2 regions of the Sphaerisporangium sp. NPDC049003 genome follow, and region 2 is predicted to be linked to the other one. Evidence: riboswitches for the same ligand, from Rfam matches in the RefSeq annotation. Region 2 holds a riboswitch; the other holds the start of a gene.
The links. A riboswitch is a leader RNA that binds a small molecule or an ion and turns the genes downstream of it on or off. The one in region 2 is predicted to bind glycine.

Region 1 (9,702 bases), on a different contig from region 2:
CTACCTCAAGGCGCAGGCGGACGCCCTGTCGGGCCGGGTCAAGCTGGACGCCGACGGCTTCGAGCTCTCCCCGGGCGTCTGGGTCGCCGAGGGCGCCTCCGTCGACCCCGACGCCATCTTGAAGGGCCCGCTCTACATCGGCGGCTACGCCAAGGTCGAGGCGGGCGCCGAACTGCGGGAGTACACCGTCCTCGGCGACAACGTCGTGGTGAAGGAGGGCGCGTTCCTGCACCGCGCCGTCGTCCACGACAACGTCTACATCGGGCCGAGCGCCCACCTGCGCGGCTGCGTGATCGGCAAGAACACTGACGTGATGACCGGCGCGCGCATCGAGGAGAACGCCGTCGTCGGCGACGAGTGCGTGATCGAGTCCGAGGCCTACGTCTCCTCCGGCGTCAAGATCTACCCTTTCAAGACGATCGAGGCGGGCGCGGTCGTCAACACCAGCGTGATCTGGGAGTCGCGCGGCCAGCGAAGCCTGTTCGGGCCGCGCGGGGTCTCCGGCCTCGTCAACGTCGAGATCACCCCCGAGCTGTGCGTGCGCCTGGCCAGCGCGTACGCCACCACCCTGAAGAAGGGCGCGTCGGTCATCACCTCGCGCGACTCCTCCCGCGCCGCCCGCGCCCTCAAGCGCGCGGTCATCAGCGCGCTGACCGCGAGCGCGATCAACGTGCTCGACCTGGAGGCCGCCCCGCTGCCCGTCGCGCGCTTCCACACCTCCAACGAGACCGCCTCGGGCGGCATCGCCCTTCGCACCACCCCAGGTGACCCCCAGAGCGTCGACATCATCTTCATGGACGAGAACGGCGCCGACCTGTCGCAGGGCGCGCAGCGCAAGCTGGAGCGCGTCTTCTCCCGGCAGGAGTTCCGGCGCGCCTTCCCCGGCGAGATCGCGGAGCTGAGCTTCCCCGCCAGGGCCGTGGAGGACTACACCCGCGAGCTGCTGCGCTGGGTCGACATGTCCGGCGTGCGCGACGCCGAGATGAAGGTCGTCATCGACTGCGCGGGCGGCACCTCCTCCCTGGTGCTCCCGAGCCTGCTCGGCCGCGTCGGGGTGGACGTCCTCACCGTCAACAACCGCCTGGACGACGCCTCGCCGACCGAGACGCTCGCCGAGCGCCGCAGGGACCTCCAGCGCCTGGCGGAGCTCGTGGGGTCCTCCAGGGCCGCTTTCGGCGTACGTTTCGACCCGGTGGGGGAGCGCGTCTCCCTGGTCGACGAGATGGGCCAGCTGATCAGCGAGGAGCGGGCGCAGCTGGTCGTCCTCGACCTGGTCGCGGCCGAGCGACGCGGCGGCCGGGTGGCCCTGCCCGTGACCACCACCCGCGTGGCCGAGCAGGTGTGCCGGTTCCACGGGGCGCAGGTGCAGTGGACCTCCACGGCCCTGGACGCCCTCACCTCGGCGGCTGCCGACCCCGATCTGATCTTCGCGGCGGACGGGCGCGGCGGCTTCATCGTGCCGGAGTTCGCGCCCACGGTCGACGGCCTGGCCGCCTTCCTGCGCATCCTCGGGCTGGTGGCCCGCACCCGGCTGTCGCTGAGCCAGATCGACGCCCGCATCCCGCAGGCGAAGATGCTCAAACGCACGGTTCCGACCCCGTGGGCCGCCAAGGGGGCGGTCATGCGGTCGGTCGTCGAGGCGGCCGACGGGTACCACCTCGACACCACCGACGGCGTGCGCGTGGTCGAGGAGGACGGAGGCTGGGCCCTGATCCTCCCCGACCCCTCGGAGGCCGTGACCCGTATCTGGGCGGAAGGGGACGACCTGGACGTGGCACAGGGCCTCCTGGAGCGCTGGGCGCGGGTGGTGGAGCACGCCGCGGGCACCTGAGCGCCCGCCCCGGCAACGGGAGCGTTCTGCCCCGAACCGGCCGTTTCCGGTCACATTTGAACGGCGCGCCGCATGGACCGGAGGGCGGCGCGGGCGGTAGCTTTGGACCGGCGTGGCGAGCCGGGTCGGAAGGAACGAGGGGCGAGCGCCGTCAGGAGATACGCGAGCCCCCGTCAGCGAGGACCGAGCGAGCCCCACCAGCAGCATGTCCGAACCCGCGAGCCTGCCCTCATCTTGACCTTTGCGACTCATCAGCGTAAGTTGCGGCATTCGCAGTCTGAGCAACTATGAGAAGCGAAGAACCGAGGCACGCCGCACAGAGCACCGTCGCCGCGACTTCGCGGTAGGAGGCCGAGCCGATCGATGCCGAGCGTCTACTGCACGCAGTGCGGTCATGCCAACCCTGACGACGCCCGTTTCTGCTCACGGTGCGGGTCGCCGCTGAGTCGTGTCGAAAACACGCCGGGGGACACCACCTCCACGATCTCACTCAGTGGGATCGAGGCGATGGACGGCGACGCGACGGGACAGACGCTCATCCCCGATCGGGCCTCGGTCGAGCAGCTGCCGGCCGGCACGGCCCTGCTGGTCGTGATGCGCGGGCCCAACGCCGGGAGCCGGTTCCTGCTCGACAGCGACCTCACCACGGCGGGCCGTCACCCCGAGAGCGACATCTTCCTCGACGACGTGACCGTTTCGCGCAGGCACGCGGAGTTCTACCGGCGGGGCGACTACTTCACCGCCAGGGACGTCGGCAGCCTCAACGGCACCTACGTCAACCGGGAGCGCATCGAGGAGCTACCGCTCTCCGGCGGCGACGAAGTCCAGATCGGCAAGTTCCGGCTGGTGTTCCTCACGCGTGGGTGAGGAGGAACGGTGATGGGCGCGCAGGCAGCCAGGGCGTTCATGAGCATCGGGGAAGTCCTCGAGATCCTGCGGGGCGACTTCCCCGACGTCACCGTCTCCAAGATCCGCTTTCTCGAGGGCGAGGGGCTCATCGAGCCCCAGCGCTCCCCTTCGGGGTACCGCAAGTTCACCCACGCCGACGTCGAGCGCCTGCGCTACATCCTCACCGCCCAGCGTGACCGCTACCTTCCGCTGCGCGTGATCAAGGACCACCTGGACACCGCCGAGCGCGACGGCGTCACCCGGCCCCGCGCAGTCGGGGCCGAGCCGCCGGTCGCCGAGATCCGGCTGAGCCGCGCCGAGCTTCTGGAGGCCGCGGCCCTCGACGAGGAGACCCTCGTGGAGCTGGAGGACTACGGCCTGCTGACCCCGGTCGCGCGGTGGTACGACGCCGAGGCCCTCACCGTCGCCAGGGCCTCAGGGGCGCTCGGAAGGTTCGGGCTGCACCCCCGCCACCTGCGGGTGCTGAGGGCCGCCGCGGAGCGCGAGGCGGGGCTCGTGGAGCAGGCCGTGGCGCCGCTGCTGCGCCGCCGCGCCCCCGGCGCCGTCGATCAGGCCGAGGAGACCGCTCGCGAGCTCTCCGCCCTGCTCCTGGAGCTGCACGCCGCCCTGGTGCGGGGCGGTCTGAGGGGCATTCTGGGCCGCTGAAGGAGGCGCCCGGACATTTCGGGGTGCGGGGATGTTACGTTGAATTTTGCGGCGATGGTCACGCCGCGAGCCGAGAGCCGCAAGGGAACGGGCCCGGAGCGGGCCGGCGACCCAATGAGACGGAGCAGCCTGTGTTGCAGATGGAGGTCGTGGGGGTCCGTGTCGAGATGCCCTCCAACCAGCCCATCGTCCTGCTCAAGGAGGCGAAGGGTGAGCGTTATCTGCCGATCTGGATTGGGATGACCGAGGCCACGGCCATCGCTCTGGCACAGGCAGAGGAGCCGCCACCCCGGCCGCTCACCCACGACTTGTTCAAGGACGTGATCGAAGCTCTCGGCGTGCGGCTGCAGACGGTCAACATCGTGGCCCTGCGCGACGGGATCTTCTTCGCTGACCTGGTGTTCTCCAACGGTGTCGAGGTGAGCGCACGCCCATCCGACTCGATCGCGTTGGCTCTTCGCACCGGTGCCAGCATCTTCGCCAGCGAGGATGTCGTGCGCGAGGCCGGCGTCATCATCCCTGATGATCAGGAGGACGAGGTCGAGAAGTTCCGTGAGTTCCTGGACACGATCACGCCCGAGGACTTCGGTCGTGCGGGTTAGCCATATCGGGCATTTACGCTTCACGACGCGCCGGGCGGGATCGTTGACTGAGCATCGCGCCAGTCCTACGGTGCAAGGGAAACCACGGTTGTAATTCACGAACCCCCAGATCAGACCGTGGGATGAGAGAAAGCCGGAGGTCCGCAGTGGCGGTCAGCAGCGGCGAGGGAAAGACGGCCGGCCAGCATGATCCGGCCCAGCGCCAGTCGGCGCGGGAGCGCGCGGGCGAGCAGGGCCTGTTGTTCGACGAGCGGCCGGCGTCGCTGCCCGCCGACGTGGGATACCGCGGCCCGACGGCGTGCTCGGCGGCCGGCATCACCTACCGCCAGCTCGACTACTGGGCGAGAACCCAGCTGGTCGAGCCGTCGGTACGGGCGGCGCAGGGCTCGGGGTCGCAACGGCTCTACAGCTTCCGCGACATCCTCGTTCTCAAGGTGGTCAAGCGCCTGCTCGACACCGGGGTGTCGCTCCAGCAGATACGCACCGCCGTGCAGCATCTGCGGGAGCGCGGGGTCAACGACCTGGCGCAGATCACGCTGATGAGCGACGGCGTGAGCGTCTACGAGTGCACCTCGGCCGACGAGGTGATAGATCTGCTCGAAGGCGGCCAGGGCGTGTTCGGCATCGCCTTGGGCGGGGTCTGGCGCGAGGTCGAGGGATCCCTGGCGGAGCTGCCGGGGGAACGCGCGGAGCCGGCCGACCGGACCTCCACGGAGGAGCACCCGGGTGACGAGCTGGCTCGGCGCAGGAAGGCCCGCAAGACAGGGTGACCCCGGCCACTGTGTGAGTGGAGATCCCGTGGGGACGGGGCTGGATCTTCGTGAACCCGCAGGTCAGGGGCAAAGTACGGCAAACCCGGGCAATAGGGGTAGCCCCTAAGTCGGGGCGGGACGGTACGATTGGCGCAAGGCTTATGACCCTGTGCGGGAGAGTCCCTGGCACGGGCCGGTTCCGCGCTCCACGCGGTGCCGGCGTGTGACCCGGGCGCCGAAGGAGCAACCTCCCCGGAATCTCTCAGGCCCACGTACCGCACGGGTGAGGCGACTCTGGAAAGTAGACATGCCCGCCAGGCGTGTCTCACCGACGGTGCAAATCCGCTTTTATGGGGATGAAGCTCTCAGGTCGCGATGACACATCGCGCTGACAGAGGGGGAGACCCGGCATACGCGCGCGCTCCAAGCGCTGGTCTCCACACCCTCAGGAGGGCCCCATGACCGATCGGTCACCGCTTCGCGACCTGTCCGCACCGCCCTTCGCCACCCGGCACATCGGCCCCGCGGACGCCGATCAGGCGCGCATGCTGGAGGCGGTGGGTTACGAGTCGGTCGGCGACCTGATCGCCCTGGCGGTGCCCGGGACGATCCGCGCGGAGGGCCCGCTCGACCTGCCCGAGGCGGCGAGCGAGACCGAGGCCATCGCCGAGCTGCGGGCGCTCGCGTCCCGCAACCAGGTGCTGACCTCGATGATCGGGCTCGGCTACCACGACACGATCACCCCCGCGGTCATCCGGCGCAACCTGCTGGAGAACCCGGGCTGGTACACCGCCTACACGCCCTACCAGCCGGAGATCTCGCAGGGACGCCTTGAGGCCCTGCTGAACTTCCAGACCGTGATCAGCGACCTGACCGGGCTGGACGTCGCCGGCGCCTCGCTGCTCGACGAGGCCACGGCCGCGGCGGAGGCCATGACGCTGGCCCGCCGCGCCGGGCGGGCCAAGAGCCCGGTGTTCGTCGTGGACGCCGACGCCCTCCCGCAGACCAAGGCCGTGCTGGCCACCCGCGCCGAGCCGCTCGGCATCGAGCTCGCCGAGGCCGACCTCCGCCAGGGCCTGCCCGGCGGCGAGCTGTTCGGCGTGCTCGTCCAGTACCCGGGCGCGAGTGGCGAGATCAAGGACTTCCGCGCCGTCGCCGACGAGGCCCACGCCCGCGGCGCGCTGGTGGTCGCCTCCGCCGACCTTCTCGCGCTGACGCTGGTCGAGGCGCCCGGCTCCATGGGCGCCGACATCGCCGTGGGCTCCTCCCAGCGCTTCGGCGTGCCCTTCGGGTTCGGCGGCCCCCACGCCGCGTACATGGCGGTCCGCGAGGGGCTCCAGAGGCAGATGCCCGGCCGCCTGGTCGGGGTGTCGCAGGACGCCGACGGGCGCCCCGCGTACCGCCTGGCCCTGCAGACCCGCGAGCAGCACATCCGCAGGGAGAAGGCCACGAGCAACATCTGCACGGCGCAGGTGCTGCTGGCCGTGATCGCCGGCATGTACGCCGTCTACCACGGCCCCGAGGGGCTCCGGCGCATCGCCCAGCGCACCCACCGGCACGCCGCCGTCCTCGCGGCCGGGCTGCGCGGCGCCGGCGTCGAGATCGCGCACGACGACTTCTTCGACACCGTGCTCGCCCGCGTCCCCGGCCGTGCCGCCGAGATCGTCGCGGCGGCCCGCGACAGGGGCGTCAACCTGCGCCTCGCCGACGCCGACCACGTGGGCGTCTCCTGCGACGAGAAGACCACGGCCGACGACCTCCGGGCGGTCTGGGAGGCGTTCGGCCTCACCGGCATCGTGCTGGACGACCTGGACACCGCCACCTCCGACGCGCTGCCCGCCGAGCTGCTGCGCACCACGGACTTCCTGACCCACCCGGTGTTCCACTCCCACCGCTCCGAGACGGCGATGCTCCGCTATCTCCGGAAACTTCAGGACAAGGACATCGCGCTCGACCGGTCGATGATCCCGCTGGGCTCCTGCACGATGAAGCTCAACGCCACGACCGAGATGGAGCCGATCAGCTGGCCCGAGCTCGCCGGGATCCACCCCTACGCCCCGGCCGACCAGGTGGAGGGCTACCTGCGGCTCATCAAGGACCTGGAGGGCTGGCTGGCCGAGGTCACCGGGTACGACGCCGTCTCGCTGCAGCCCAACGCGGGCTCCCAGGGCGAGTTCGCCGGCCTGCTCGCGATCCGCGCCTACCACAGGGCCAACGGCGACAACGAGCGCGACGTCTGCCTCATCCCGTCGTCGGCCCACGGCACCAACGCCGCCAGCGCCGTCATGGCGGGCATGCGGGTCGTCGTGGTCGCCTGCGACGACGACGGCAACGTCGACGTCCCCGACCTCATCGCCAAGATCGACAAACACCGCGACCGCCTGGCGGCGATCATGGTGACCTACCCCTCCACGCACGGCGTGTTCGAGGAGACGATCACCGAGATCTGCGACCGGGTCCACGAGGCCGGCGGGCAGGTCTACGTCGACGGCGCCAACCTCAACGCCCTGGTCGGGCTGGCCAAGCCCGGATCGTTCGGCGCGGACGTCTCCCACCTGAACCTCCACAAGACCTTCTGCATCCCGCACGGCGGCGGAGGTCCCGGCGTGGGCCCGGTGGCGGTCCGCTCCCACCTGGCGCCCTACCTGCCCGGCCACCCGCTGGAGGACAGCCCGGTGGGCCCGGTCTCGGCCGCGCCCTTCGGGTCGGCCGGCATCCTGCCGATCTCGTGGGCCTACGTCAGGATGATGGGCGCCGACGGGCTCAAGGCGGCCACCGAGCAGGCGATCCTGTCGGCCAACTACCTGGCGCGGCGACTCGCCCCGCACTACCCGGTGCTCTACACCGGCCGCGAGGGCCTGGTCGCGCACGAGTGCATCGTCGACCTGCGCCAGATCACCAAGGAGACCGGCGTCACGGTCGACGACGTCGCCAAGCGCCTGGTCGACTACGGCTTCCACGCGCCCACCATGTCGTTCCCGGTGGCGGGCACCCTGATGATCGAGCCGACCGAGAGCGAGGACCTCGCCGAGCTCGACCGGTTCTGCGACGCCATGATCGCCATCCGCGAGGAGATCGCCAAGGTCGCCTCCGGAGCCTACGACAGGGCTGACAACCCGCTGAGCAACGCCCCGCACACGGCCGACTGCCTGGCGGCCGACGACTGGGCCCACCCCTACACCCGCACCGAGGCGGCCTACCCCGTGGCGGCTCTCCGCGAGGCGAAGTACTGGTCACCGGTCCGCCGCATCGACCAGGCGTACGGCGACCGCAACCTCGTGTGCTCCTGCCCCCCGCTGGAGGCATACGAAGACTAGGCGACGAGCCTCGGGCGCCCGTCCGCATCGGCATAATATGTCGCGCGCGACGGCGCGCCCGCGTCGCGAGGCCCGGGAACCCCCTATCCGGAGAAGAGGTCCCGATGGCGGCGCACGAGGTGCAGTCCGGGCGGTCGATCGACGACGCGCGGAGGCTGGCCGAGAGCGGTGAGCTCGACGCCGCGGCCGAGATCTTCACCGAGCTGGTCGCCGACGAGCAGGAGGCCGACCGTGCCCAGGCGGCCGTCGGTCTCGCCGTGGTGCTGGAGCAGCGCGGCGACGTGGCAGGGGCCAGGGCAGCGGCCCGTACGGCCCTTGCCACCGGACACCCCGAGTACGCCGCCCAGGCGGCCTGCCACCTGGCGCGCGGGTTCGAGAGGGACGACATGGCCGACCAGGCGCGTGCCGCCTGGCAGGCCGTGATCGGCGTCGGCACCCCGGCCTACCTGCCCGCCGCACACCTGGCGCTGGCGCGCATCGCCGTGAGCCAGGGGGACGACCGCGAGGCCGAGGGGTCGCTGCGGGCGGCGCTCGCCACCCGCGACCCCGATGCGGGTTCCCTGGCCGCGCAGCGGCTCGCCGAGTACCTGCTGGCCGAGGGCGAGCCCGGGGAGGCCGCCGACGTGTTGATCGAGGCGCTCGACGTGCCCGGCGTCGCCGACTCCGGCCGCCTGCGGGTGCTGCTCGGCATCGCCCACCTCGACATGGCCTGCGGGGAGTTCGCCGCCGCCGCCGAGGGCGGCCAGGACACCGACAGCGCGGCCCTCGCCATCGAGCTCCTCGCCCGCACCCTCCCGCTGCGCGGGCGCGACGCCGACGCCGAGACGGTGTGGACGTACGGCCTGGAGCATCCCGACGAGGGTGTGGCCGAGCAGGTGCGCCTGCGCCTGCACCGTGACGACGAGCCCGCCGGGGACGGCGGCTAGGCGGCGCCCTCACCCCTGATGCCCTGCGTGAGGCGGCGGCTCAGCGGCGGCGGCGGCCGAACGCCGCGGCGAGGTTGACCAGGACGATGCCGGTCCAGGCGAGGAACAGCCCGGCGAGGCCCGCCTGCGTGGCGGCGATCGCCGTCAGCGGGACGCCGATGCCCAGCGACCCGAGGGCGATGGGGATCGTGCCGTCCCCCTGCTTGTGCGGCTTGGCCTGGCCCGGGGGAGCGCCATGCGGCCCGGCGAAGCCACCGGGCCCAGGGTGGCCCTGGTAGCCGTTCTGGGCCGTGACCTCCGACCGCACCCGCGCGTCGATCGTGGAGTCGATCTTCTCCAGGAAGGACTCGATCAGCGCGTGCTCGTAGTCGGGACCGAGGTCACGACGGGCCTCGACGGTGGCGCGAAGCTCGTCGCGGGGGAGAGAGTTGTCCGGCACCCTCCTAATCTGGCACAGACGCACCGGTGGGGCATCCCCCAGGAGTAGGAGAGATGTTCTCCGCGGGTAGCGTGTCGGCCATGCGCATCGTGACACCCGCAGGCCCGGCGATCGTGGAGGTGGACGAGGTACCCCGGCCACGGTTCCTGTTCGTCCTCACACACGGGTCCGCGGGGGGAGTCGAGGCGCCCGACCTGCTGGCCGTGCGCGACGCGGTGTCCGCCATTGGGGGTACGGTCGCGCGGGTCCTGCAGCCCTTCAGGGTCGCCGGCGCCCGCGCG
Region 2 (9,702 bases):
GGAGAGGTGCAGGCGGCCGCCCCCAGGAGCACCATGGCCGCCACCATCGCCGCCTTCATACCTGTCTCCGTCTACTCAGGGGCAGAGGACGTGCCCGTAATTTGCAATAGGCCTCGGTGGCCGGGCGGGCTCTCGCGTCTGAGTACGGCCCCTGGGATGAAGCGGTCAGGACGAAAGAAAGGGGCAGTGGCCACGGACGACGGTTGCCGGCAGGGAGATACGGGCGCCGTCGTGGCGCCGGGTCAGCACTCGATGACGTTGACGGCGAGGCCGCCGCGGCTGGTCTCCTTGTACTTGTCGAGCATGTCGCGGCCGGTGTCGCGCATGGTCTTGATGGCCTTGTCCAGGGAGACGAAGTGGCGGCCGTCGCCGCGCAGGGCGATGCGGGCCGCAGCGATGGCCTTGATGGAGGCGACCGCGTTGCGCTCGATGCAGGGGATCTGCACCAGGCCGCCGATCGGGTCGCAGGTCAGGCCGAGGTTGTGCTCGATGCCGATCTCGGCGGCATTCTCGACCTGCTCGGGCGTGCCTCCGAGGACCTCGGTGAGCCCGGCGGCGGCCATCGAGCAGGCGGAGCCCACTTCGCCCTGGCAGCCGACCTCGGCCCCGGAGATCGAGGCGTTCTCCTTGAACAGCACGCCGATCGCCCCGGCTGTGAGCAGGAACCGGATGATGCCCTCGTCGTCGGCCTTCGGGGTGAACCGGTCGTAATAGGTCAGTACGGCCGGGATGATGCCGGCGGCGCCGTTGGTGGGCGCGGTCACGATGCGGCCGCCCGCCGCGTTCTCCTCGTTCACGGCGAGGGCGAACAGCGTGACCCAGTCCATCGTCTGGAGCGGGTCCTTCTCGGGCGACTCGCTCTGCAGGCGCCGGAACAGCTGGTTGGCCCGCCGCCTGACCTTGAGGCCCCCCGGGAGCACGCCCTCCTTGGCGCTGCCGCGCCGTACGCAGTCGGCCATGACCTGCCAGAGCCGGAGCAGCTCGGCCCGGATCTCGTCCTCGGTGCGGCCGAAGGCCTTCTCGTTCTCCAACATCAGCCCGGAGATCGACAGGCCGGTGTCGGAGCAGTGCTTGAGAAGCTCCGCCGCCGTGGTGAACGGGTGGGGGAGCTCGGTGTCGTCGGCCTTGATGCGGTCGGCTCCGGTGGCGTTCTCGTCGACGACGAACCCGCCGCCGACCGAGTAGTAGATCTTCTCGCGGAGGGACTCGCCCTCGGGGGAGAAGGCGGTGAAGCGCATGCCGTTCGGGTGGTGCGGCAGTGAGATCTTGCGCTCGAAGACGAGATCCTCGCCGATCACGAACGGGATCTCATGCGAGCCGTACAGATTCACGGTGCCGGTGGAGCGCATCCGCGCGAGCCGGTCGTCGATGGTGTCCACATCCACCAGTTCGGGCTTCTCGCCCGACAGCCCCAGCAGGACGGCCTTGTCGCTGCCGTGGCCCTTGCCGGTGAGTCCGAGCGAACCGTAGAGGATGACCTCCACCCGGGCCGTCTTCTCCAGCAACCCGTCGCCGTCGAGCCCCCGGACGAACTTGTGCGCCGCCGCCATGGGCCCGCCGGTGTGCGAGCTCGACGGCCCGATGCCTATCTTGAACAGATCGAAGACGCTGATCGCCATGGATCTCGGCCCTTCGGAAGGGGTTGTGCGGGGGCCCGGCGAGCGCGGGGGCTCGCCGGGGTGAGGACGCGCGGTGACAGGACCGTGAGAACTGTCAGGACCGTCAGGACTCGGCGGTCGTGACGGTGGTGTACTCCTCGGGGGTGAGGAGATCCTCGGGGGTTCCCTCGATGCGCACGCGGAACAGCCAGCCCTCGCCGTACGGGTCGGAGTTGACCAGGGAGGGGTCGTCCACGACGGTCTGGTTGACCTCGACGACCTCGCCCGTCACCGGGGCGTAGATGTCGCTCACGGACTTGGTCGACTCGACCTCTCCGATGGCGTCCCCAGCCTCGACGGTGGCACCCGTCTCCGGCAGTTGGACGTAGACGACGTCACCCAGCGCATCGGCGGCGAACGCCGTGATGCCCACGGTCACGGTGAGGCCGTCGTCGAGCCCGGCCACCCACTCGTGCTCCTTGGTGTAGCTGAGCTCCTCGGGAATGCTGCTCACATGCTCCTCCGGTAAAAAGGAAGGTCAACCACGTCGACCGGTTCATGGCTACCACGGATGTCGACCGCGAGTCCTTCGGACACGTTGATGTCCACGTAGGCCATCGCGATCGGCTTGCCGAGTGACTGCGAGGGCGCGCCGCTGGTGACCTCTCCAACGACGGTGCCGTCAGTCAGCAGCACCACGGGGTAGCCGTGGCGCGGCACTCGGCGGCCCCGCGCGACCAGGCCGGTGAGGCGCCGTCGCGGAGGGACGTCCTTCAGCGGCGCGAGCGCCGCACGGCCGACGAAGTCGCCCGGCTTGTCGAACTTCACGACCCGGCCGAGGCCGGCGTCGAAGGGGGTCAGCCCGGCGTTCAGCTCGTTGCCGTACAGCGGCATGCCCGCTTCGAGGCGAAGCGTGTCGCGGGCGGACAACCCGGCGGGGCGCAGGTCGTACGCGTCGCCCGCCTTGGTGAGCTCCTGCCACAGCGGCGCGGCGTCCTGCGCGGCGACGAAGAGCTCGAAACCGTCCTCGCCCGTGTACCCGGTGCGGGCGATGAGGGCCTCGGCTCCGGCGACGGTGCCCGGCAGCCCCGCGTAGTACTTCAGGCCGGGCAGATCGGCATCGGTGAGCGAGCTGAGGATCTCCTGGGCGCGGGGGCCCTGGATGGCGATCAGCGCGTAGCGGTCGGACCGGTCGTCGACCTCGGCGTCGAACCCCTGGGCCCGCTCGGTCAGCTCGGCGGCCACCCGCTCGTAGTTGGAGGCGTTGGCCACGACGAGGAACTCCTCGGTGCCAAGGCGGTAGACGATCAGGTCGTCCAGCACGCCGCCGTCGGCGGCGCAGATCATGGTGTAGCGGGCGCGGCCCGGTTCGAGCACGGACAGGTGGCCGACCAGCGCGTGGTCCAGCGCCTGGCCCGCCTCAGGACCGATGACGAAGATCTCGCCCATGTGGGAGAGGTCGAAGAGCCCGGCGGCCGTACGCACGGCGTTGTGCTCGGCGGACTCGCTGCCGTAGCGCAGCGGCATCAGCCAGCCGGCGAAGTCGGTGAGCGTCGCGCCGAGGCTCTCGTGCACCTCGCGGAGCGGTGTGGGTCTGGACATGATGCGCACCTCAGACAGGGTTGGATGAGAGCATCCTCCCCCTCTGTCATCGGTGCCTGAGAGTTTCGCCCGGGTTTTACCGGACTTTCACCTTCGGCGAGGCCCCGTGGAGAGAGCCTGCTTTCCAGAGATCACCTTGCCCGTACGGTCCTTTGCCTTGTGAGGTTCGCGGGGAGGACTTGCTCCTTCAGGGGTCCTGGCCGGATGTCAGGACGCTCTCCCGCACGGGATCATCGGTGTTCCCGCTCACCTTACCAAGACCGGCCGCTCGTCGCGGCGGCGACCAGCGCCTCGAAAAGATGACCTTCCTGGCCCGCCTCAGGGTGCCACTGGACGGCGAGCGCGAAGGGGTGCTCGGAGAGCTCCACCGCTTCCACCGTGCCGTCGTCCGAGGTCGCGGACACCGTGAGCCCCTCGCCGAGGCGGTCGGTCGCCTGGTGGTGGTAGTGGGCGGCAGTGGCCTCCCCGGCGCCCAGCACGTCGGCGACCCTGCTGCAGGGCGTCAGCCGTACGGGCAGGTGGCCGAACTCGCCGGGCGCGGGGGAATGGCCGCTGTGTCCCACCACGTCGGGCAGGTGCTGGTGGAGGCTGCCTCCGAGCGACACGTTCAGGACCTGGAGGCCCCGGCAGATGCCGAGGAACGGCAGCTCCGCCTCCAGTGCCGCGCCGACCAGCTCAAACTCCGCATCATCACGAAATTTCCGGATGTATCCGGTTTGGTCGTGCGGCGGCTCGCCGTACCTGCCAGGGTCGACGTCGCCGCCGCCCGCCACGATCAGGCCGTCCAGCCGCTCGACCAGTGGCGCGGGGTCGCCCGCCGGGGGCAGGATGACCGGCTGGCCTCCCGCCCTCACGACGTGCTCCACGTAGGTGTACGGCAGCAGCGCGGCCGGCATCCGCCACACGGTGAAGGCGGCGGGCTCGACGTAGCAGGTGATGCCGATGACGGGTCGCGGCATGGGCTACAGCGGGGTCACGTAGGCGCCCGAGATGCCGCCGTCCACCAGGAACTCGGCACCGGTGATGAAGCTCGCGTCGTCCGAGGCGAGGAACGCGACGGCGGCGGCGATCTCGGAGGCCTCGGCGAAGCGGCCCACGGGGATGTGGACCAGGCGCCGCTGGGCGCGCTCGGGGTCCTTGGCGAACAGCTCCTGCAGCAGCGGGGTGTTGACCGGCCCCGGGCACAGCGCGTTGACCCGGATGCCCTCGCGGGCGAACTGGACGCCCAGCTCGCGTGACATGGCGAGCACGCCGCCCTTGGAGGCGGTGTAGGAGATCTGGGACGTCGCGGACCCCATCACCGCCACGAACGACGCGGTGTTGATGATCGAGCCCTTGCCCTGCCGCCGCATGTACGGGATGACGTGCTTGCAGCAGAGGTACACGCTGGTCAGGTTGACGTCCTGAACGCGCCGCCAGGCCTCGATGCCCGTGGTCAGGATCGAGTCGTCGTCGGGAGGCGAGATTCCCGCGTTGTTGAAGGCGACGTCCACGCTGCCGTAGGTCTCGAAGGCCGTCTCGAACATCCGGCTGACGTCCTCCTCGCTGGTGACGTCGGTACGGACGAACAAGCCGCCCACCTCGTCCGCCAGTTTGGCGCCGCCCTCCTCGTCGAGGTCGGCGCACACGACCTTCGCGCCCTCCTCGGCGAAGCGGCGAGCCGTGGCGAGGCCGATGCCGCCCGCCGCCCCCGTGATCACGGCGACGCGGTCCCGCAGACGTTGCATAGTGACGAACTCCCTGGTGCTCGAATCAGTCGTGGAACTTCAGCCCTGTGGCTCAGTGGGCGATGAAGACGTTCTTGGTCTCGGTGAAGGCGGCCAGCGCGTCCGGTCCGAGCTCCCGGCCGAGGCCGGACTGCTTGAACCCGCCGAAGGGCGTCCAGTACCTCACGGAGGAGTGGGAGTTGACCGAGAGGTTCCCCGCCTCGACCGCGCGGGCCACCCGGAGGGCCCGTCCCACGTCCCGGGTCCAGATAGACCCCGAAAGACCATATTTCGTGTTATTAGCGATCTGTACGGCTTGCGCCTCGTCCTCGAACGGGACCACGCTCACGACCGGCCCGAAGATCTCGTCCGTGAACGCGCGGTCGTCCAGCGAGTCGTGGGTCAGCACGGTCGGGGGGAACCAGAATCCCCGGCCGGACGGGCACGAGCCCTGGAAGCGCGGCGCGGCGGTGACGAACGACGCGACCCGCTCGCGGTGCTCGGCGCTGATCAGCGGGCCCATGTCGGTGCCGGGATCGCGCGGATCGCCCACCGTCAGCCCCCCGACGGCCGCGCCGAGCCGGTCGAGGAACTCCTCGTACACCGGGCGTTCCACCAGGATCCGCGAGCGCGCGCAGCAGTCCTGCCCGCTGTTGTCGAAGACCGCCGAGGGGGCGCTCGCAGCGGCCTGCTCCAGGTCGGCGTCGGCGAAGACCACGTTGGCGCTCTTGCCGCCGAGTTCCAGAGTGAGCCGTTTGACGTTCTCGGCGGCCCTTGCGGCGATCAGCTTCCCGACCTCGGTCGACCCGGTGAACACGATCTTGTTGACGCCGGGGTGCTCCACGAGCCGGGCCCCCGTGACCTCCCCTGCTCCAGGCAGCACCTGGAGCACCCCTTCGGGGAGACCGGCTTCGAGGGCCAGCTCCGCCAGCCTCAAAGCCGTCAGCGGGGTCCATTCGGCGGGTTTCACGATCACGGTGTTGCCGGCCGCGAGCGCCGGGGCCGCCCCCCAGGTCATGATCACCATGGGGAAGTTCCACGGCACGATCACCCCGACGACGCCGAGCGGCTCGGCGAACGTGATGTCCACCCCGCCCGCCACAGGGATCTGCTTGCCGTGGTTGCGCTCCGGCGCCCCCGCGTAGAAGTGCAGCACGTCGCGGACGTTGCCCGCCTCCCAGCGGGCGTTGCCTATCGGATGGCCCGCGTTGGCGAGCTCCAGGCCGGCCAGCTCGTCGCCGTGTTGGTCGACGAGGTCGGCGAAGCGGCGGAGCAGCCGCGCGCGGTCACCGGGCGCGACCTCGCGCCAGGCGGGGAACGCCTTCCTGGCACGCTCCACCGCGCGGTCGGTCTCGGCCAGGTCGGCGAGCTCGACGTCGGCGAGCACGTCCTCGGTGGCAGGGTTGATGATCTTCATGTCACATCCGCTCGAATCCCCGGAAAAGCTCCCAGTCGGTGACGGCCGCGTCGAAGGCGGCCAGCTCGACCCGCGCGTTGTTCGCGTAGTGCTCGACGACCTGCTCGCCCAGCGCGTCCTTGGCGATCTTCGAACTCTCCCACAGGGAGAGCGCCTCGCGAAGCGTGGCCGGCACGGTCTCGGCGTCCGCCGCATAGGCGTTGCCGCCGTACGCCTCCTCCAGCGGCAGCTCGTTCTCGATGCCGTGCAGGCCCGCCGCGACCAGCGCCGACACCGCCAGGTAGGGGTTGACGTCCCCTCCCGGCACGCGGTTCTCGACGCGCAGCGATGGCCCGTGCCCGACCAGCCGCAGCGAGCACGTGCGGTTGTCCACACCCCACTTGACCGCCGTCGGGGCGAAGCTTCCGGGGACGTACCTCTTGTACGAGTTGATGTTGGGCGCGTAGAGCATCGTGAGCTCGCGCATGGCGGCGAGCTGGCCCGCGATGAAGTGCTCCCCGAGCTTCGACAGCCCGTGCCCGCCGTCTCCCGCCATGACCGGATCGCCGCCGGCCGTACGCAGGGAGATGTGGATGTGGCAGGAGTTGCCCTCACGCTGGTTCGGCTTGGCCATGAAGGTGATCGACATGCCCTCCTGGGCGGCGATCTCCTTGGCCCCGTTCTTGTAGATCGAGTGGTTGTCGCAGGTGGCGAGCGCCTCGGTGAACCTGAAGGCGATCTCGTGCTGCCCAAGGTTGCACTCGCCCTTGGCCGACTCGACGTACATCCCCGCGCCCTCCATGCCGAGCCTGATCCGGCGCAGCAGGGGCTCGACGCGGGCGCCGCCGAGCAGCGAGTAGTCGACGTTGTACTGGTTGGCGGGCGTGAGGTCGCGGTAGGCCTTGGACCAGGCGTTCTCGTAGCTGTCGTTGTAGACCACGAACTCCAGCTCGGTGCCGACGTAGGCCGCCCATCCGCGCTCGGCCAGGCGCGCGAGCTGCCCGCGCAGGATCTGGCGGGGGGAGGCGGTGACGTCGGAGCCGTCCTCCCAGAGCAGGTCGGCCATCAGCATGACCGTGCCCTCCTGCCAGGGCACCCGGCGCAGGGTGGACAGGTCGGGCTTCATCACGAAGTCGCCGTAGCCGCGCTCCCATGACGACATGCTGTAACCGTCGACGGTGTTCATGTCGATGTCCACGGCGAGGAGGTAGTTGCATCCCTCGGCGGCGTGCTCCAGCACCTCCTCAAGGAAGTACCGCGCGGACAACCGCTTGCCCTGGAGGCGTCCCTGCATGTCGACGATGGCCAGAAGCACGGTGTCCACCCGCCCGGCGGACACCTCTTCACGCAGTTGGTCGACGGTGAGCACGGCACTTCCCTCCCGCAAAAGTCTGGAAACAGACCATTGGCATGCAAGCACCAGCGACCGTCCCGCGTCAACGGTTCGGGCCACCTGAGCCGTCGAATGGACTAATCTCGAACCATTGGAGCCGGTCTAGGGGGGAAGTGATGGGCGAGCCCCAGCTCGTCGCGCTCCTTCGGCCCGTCCGCGCGGGCAACGCCTTCGAGGAGACGGTGGAGCGGCTGCTCCAGGCGATCAAGCTCGGCGTGGTCGGCCCCGGCGAGAAGCTCCCCGCCGAGCGTGACCTCGCCGTCCAGCTCGGCATCAGCCGGGTCACGCTCCGGGAGGCGATCCGGGCGCTCCAGGACGCCGGCTACCTCGACGTACGGCGCGGCCGTTACGGGGGAGCCTTCGTCGTGTACGAGCCGCCGCACCCCGGCCAGGGTGACCTGCGCAGGGCCGTCAACAAGATGGGCGCCTCCGACCTCGCCGACGCGCTGACCTTCCGCATGGCGATCGAGTGCGGCGCCGCGCAGGTCCTCGCGTCCATGGACCTCACCGAGGAGCAGAAGGCGACGCTCGAACGCCGCCTCGCGGACGTCAACGACGCGGCGCCCGCCGACTACCGGCGGCTCGACACGGCCTTCCACCTCTCGATCGCCGAGCTGACCGGGTCGGCCCTGCTGGCGGCGGCCGGCGCGGACGCCCGGCTGCGGGTGACCGACTTACTCAACGCCATCCCCGTGCTCGGGCCCAACATCGACCACTCGGGTGCGCAGCACGCCGCGATGGTCGCCGCGATCCTCGCGGGCGACCCGGAGGCCGCGAGGAAGGCCGTCGTGGAGCATCTGGAGGGGACGGCCGCGCTCCTGCGCGCCTTCCTGGCCTGAGGCCGACCCCTGACCTGCCCCTCAATCACCCCTGGCCCGGTATGTCCCTTCCCCTCGCAGGCGTCGGCGCCCTTCGGCCGGGGGATCACTCCCGGCGGGACCGTAGCATCGGTACTGGGGGATGCCTGTGGCAATCTGGTTTCACGAGCGGATCATCGACAGCGGAAGGCTGCCGCTGTTCTGCTTCCTGACGGCGCTGATCGTCACGTTCCTGTTCACGCGCCTCAACGTCCGGCTGATCCGGGCGAGGGTCGGATGGTTCCGCAACGTCAACGTCGGCGACGTCCACGTCCACCACGTGGTCTTCGGCGTGGTGCTCATGCTCTTCGGCGGCGTCGCCGGCCTGGTCACCGCCGGCCTGTCACCCGGGTGGTACGCCATGACGGCGGCCGTGTTCGGGGTGGGAGCCGCCCTGGTGCTGGACGAGTTCGCCCTGATCCTGCACCTGAGGGACGTCTACTGGTCCGAGGAGGGGCGCACCTCGGTCGACGCGGTGTTCGTGGCGATCGCGGTGACGCTGCTCCTGCTGCTGGGTCTGCGGCCCCTCGGCTGGGAGGCGCCCGACCCGTCCCCGAGCGGCCGGTGGACGGCGGTCCTCCTCCTGGTCGTCAACCTCGTGCTCGCGGTCGTCACCCTGCTGAAGGGCAAGATCTGGACCGGCCTCGCGGGCCTGTTCGCGCCGATCCTGCTGATCGCCGGAGCGATACGGCTGGCGCGTCCCGGATCGCCGTGGGCCCACTGGTTCTTCGCGCCGGGGTCGCGCAGGCCGAGACCGGCGAAGATGGCCAAGGCCGTCCACCGCGAGAACCGCTGGCGCCGACCGGCGATCAGGGTCAAGATCAGCATCCAGGAGTTCGTCTCCGGCCGCCACGATCTGCCCTCGGCCTGGGCCGGCGAGCGCCGGGTGAAGAAGTGAGCGCCGGGCGAGGAAGTGGGCGCGAGGTGAAGAAGTGAGCACTGGGTGAAGTGATCGCGGCCCCTGTGAGCTGCCAAGACACCCACGGCGGACATCATTCGCGAATCTCGGGGGAGTGTGCGGGAGCGAACGGTGATCGCTATCAGGGAGGCGAAGCGCGATGGGCTTCATGGACAAGTGGAAGATGCGCGAGCTGAAGGCACGGGCGAAGCGCCGGTTCGGCACGAGCACCGGCAACCGGACCATGGCGGC

Region 1: another riboswitch for glycine. It lies ahead of gcvP (aminomethyl-transferring glycine dehydrogenase); the one in region 2 lies ahead of gcvT (glycine cleavage system aminomethyltransferase GcvT).

The regions. Positions count from the first base shown of each region.
Region 1 is NZ_JBICTU010000004.1:177,052-186,753, reverse strand. Features, by position in the region: gene ACGFIV_RS05895 (mannose-1-phosphate guanyltransferase) at 1-1,831, shown strand, start outside; gene ACGFIV_RS05890 (FHA domain-containing protein) at 2,195-2,698, shown strand; gene ACGFIV_RS05885 (MerR family transcriptional regulator) at 2,711-3,385, shown strand; gene ACGFIV_RS05880 (bifunctional nuclease family protein) at 3,517-3,987, shown strand; gene ACGFIV_RS05875 (MerR family transcriptional regulator) at 4,134-4,757, shown strand; glycine riboswitch at 4,902-5,027, shown strand; gene gcvP (aminomethyl-transferring glycine dehydrogenase) at 5,198-8,056, shown strand; gene ACGFIV_RS05865 (tetratricopeptide repeat protein) at 8,161-8,982, shown strand; gene ACGFIV_RS05860 (hypothetical protein) at 9,023-9,421, opposite strand; gene ACGFIV_RS05855 (alpha/beta family hydrolase) at 9,502-9,702, shown strand, end outside.
Region 2 is NZ_JBICTU010000008.1:139,936-149,637, forward strand. Features, by position in the region: gene ACGFIV_RS11130 (hypothetical protein) at 1-59, opposite strand, end outside; gene ACGFIV_RS11135 (L-serine ammonia-lyase) at 243-1,619, opposite strand; gene gcvH (glycine cleavage system protein GcvH) at 1,723-2,112, opposite strand; gene gcvT (glycine cleavage system aminomethyltransferase GcvT) at 2,109-3,200, opposite strand; glycine riboswitch at 3,336-3,433, opposite strand; gene ACGFIV_RS11150 (gamma-glutamyl-gamma-aminobutyrate hydrolase family protein) at 3,452-4,159, opposite strand; gene ACGFIV_RS11155 (3-oxoacyl-ACP reductase) at 4,163-4,927, opposite strand; gene ACGFIV_RS11160 (aldehyde dehydrogenase family protein) at 4,980-6,323, opposite strand; gene ACGFIV_RS11165 (glutamine synthetase family protein) at 6,325-7,671, opposite strand; gene ACGFIV_RS11170 (FCD domain-containing protein) at 7,812-8,534, shown strand; gene ACGFIV_RS11175 (hypothetical protein) at 8,656-9,450, shown strand; gene ACGFIV_RS11180 (hypothetical protein) at 9,611-9,702, shown strand, end outside.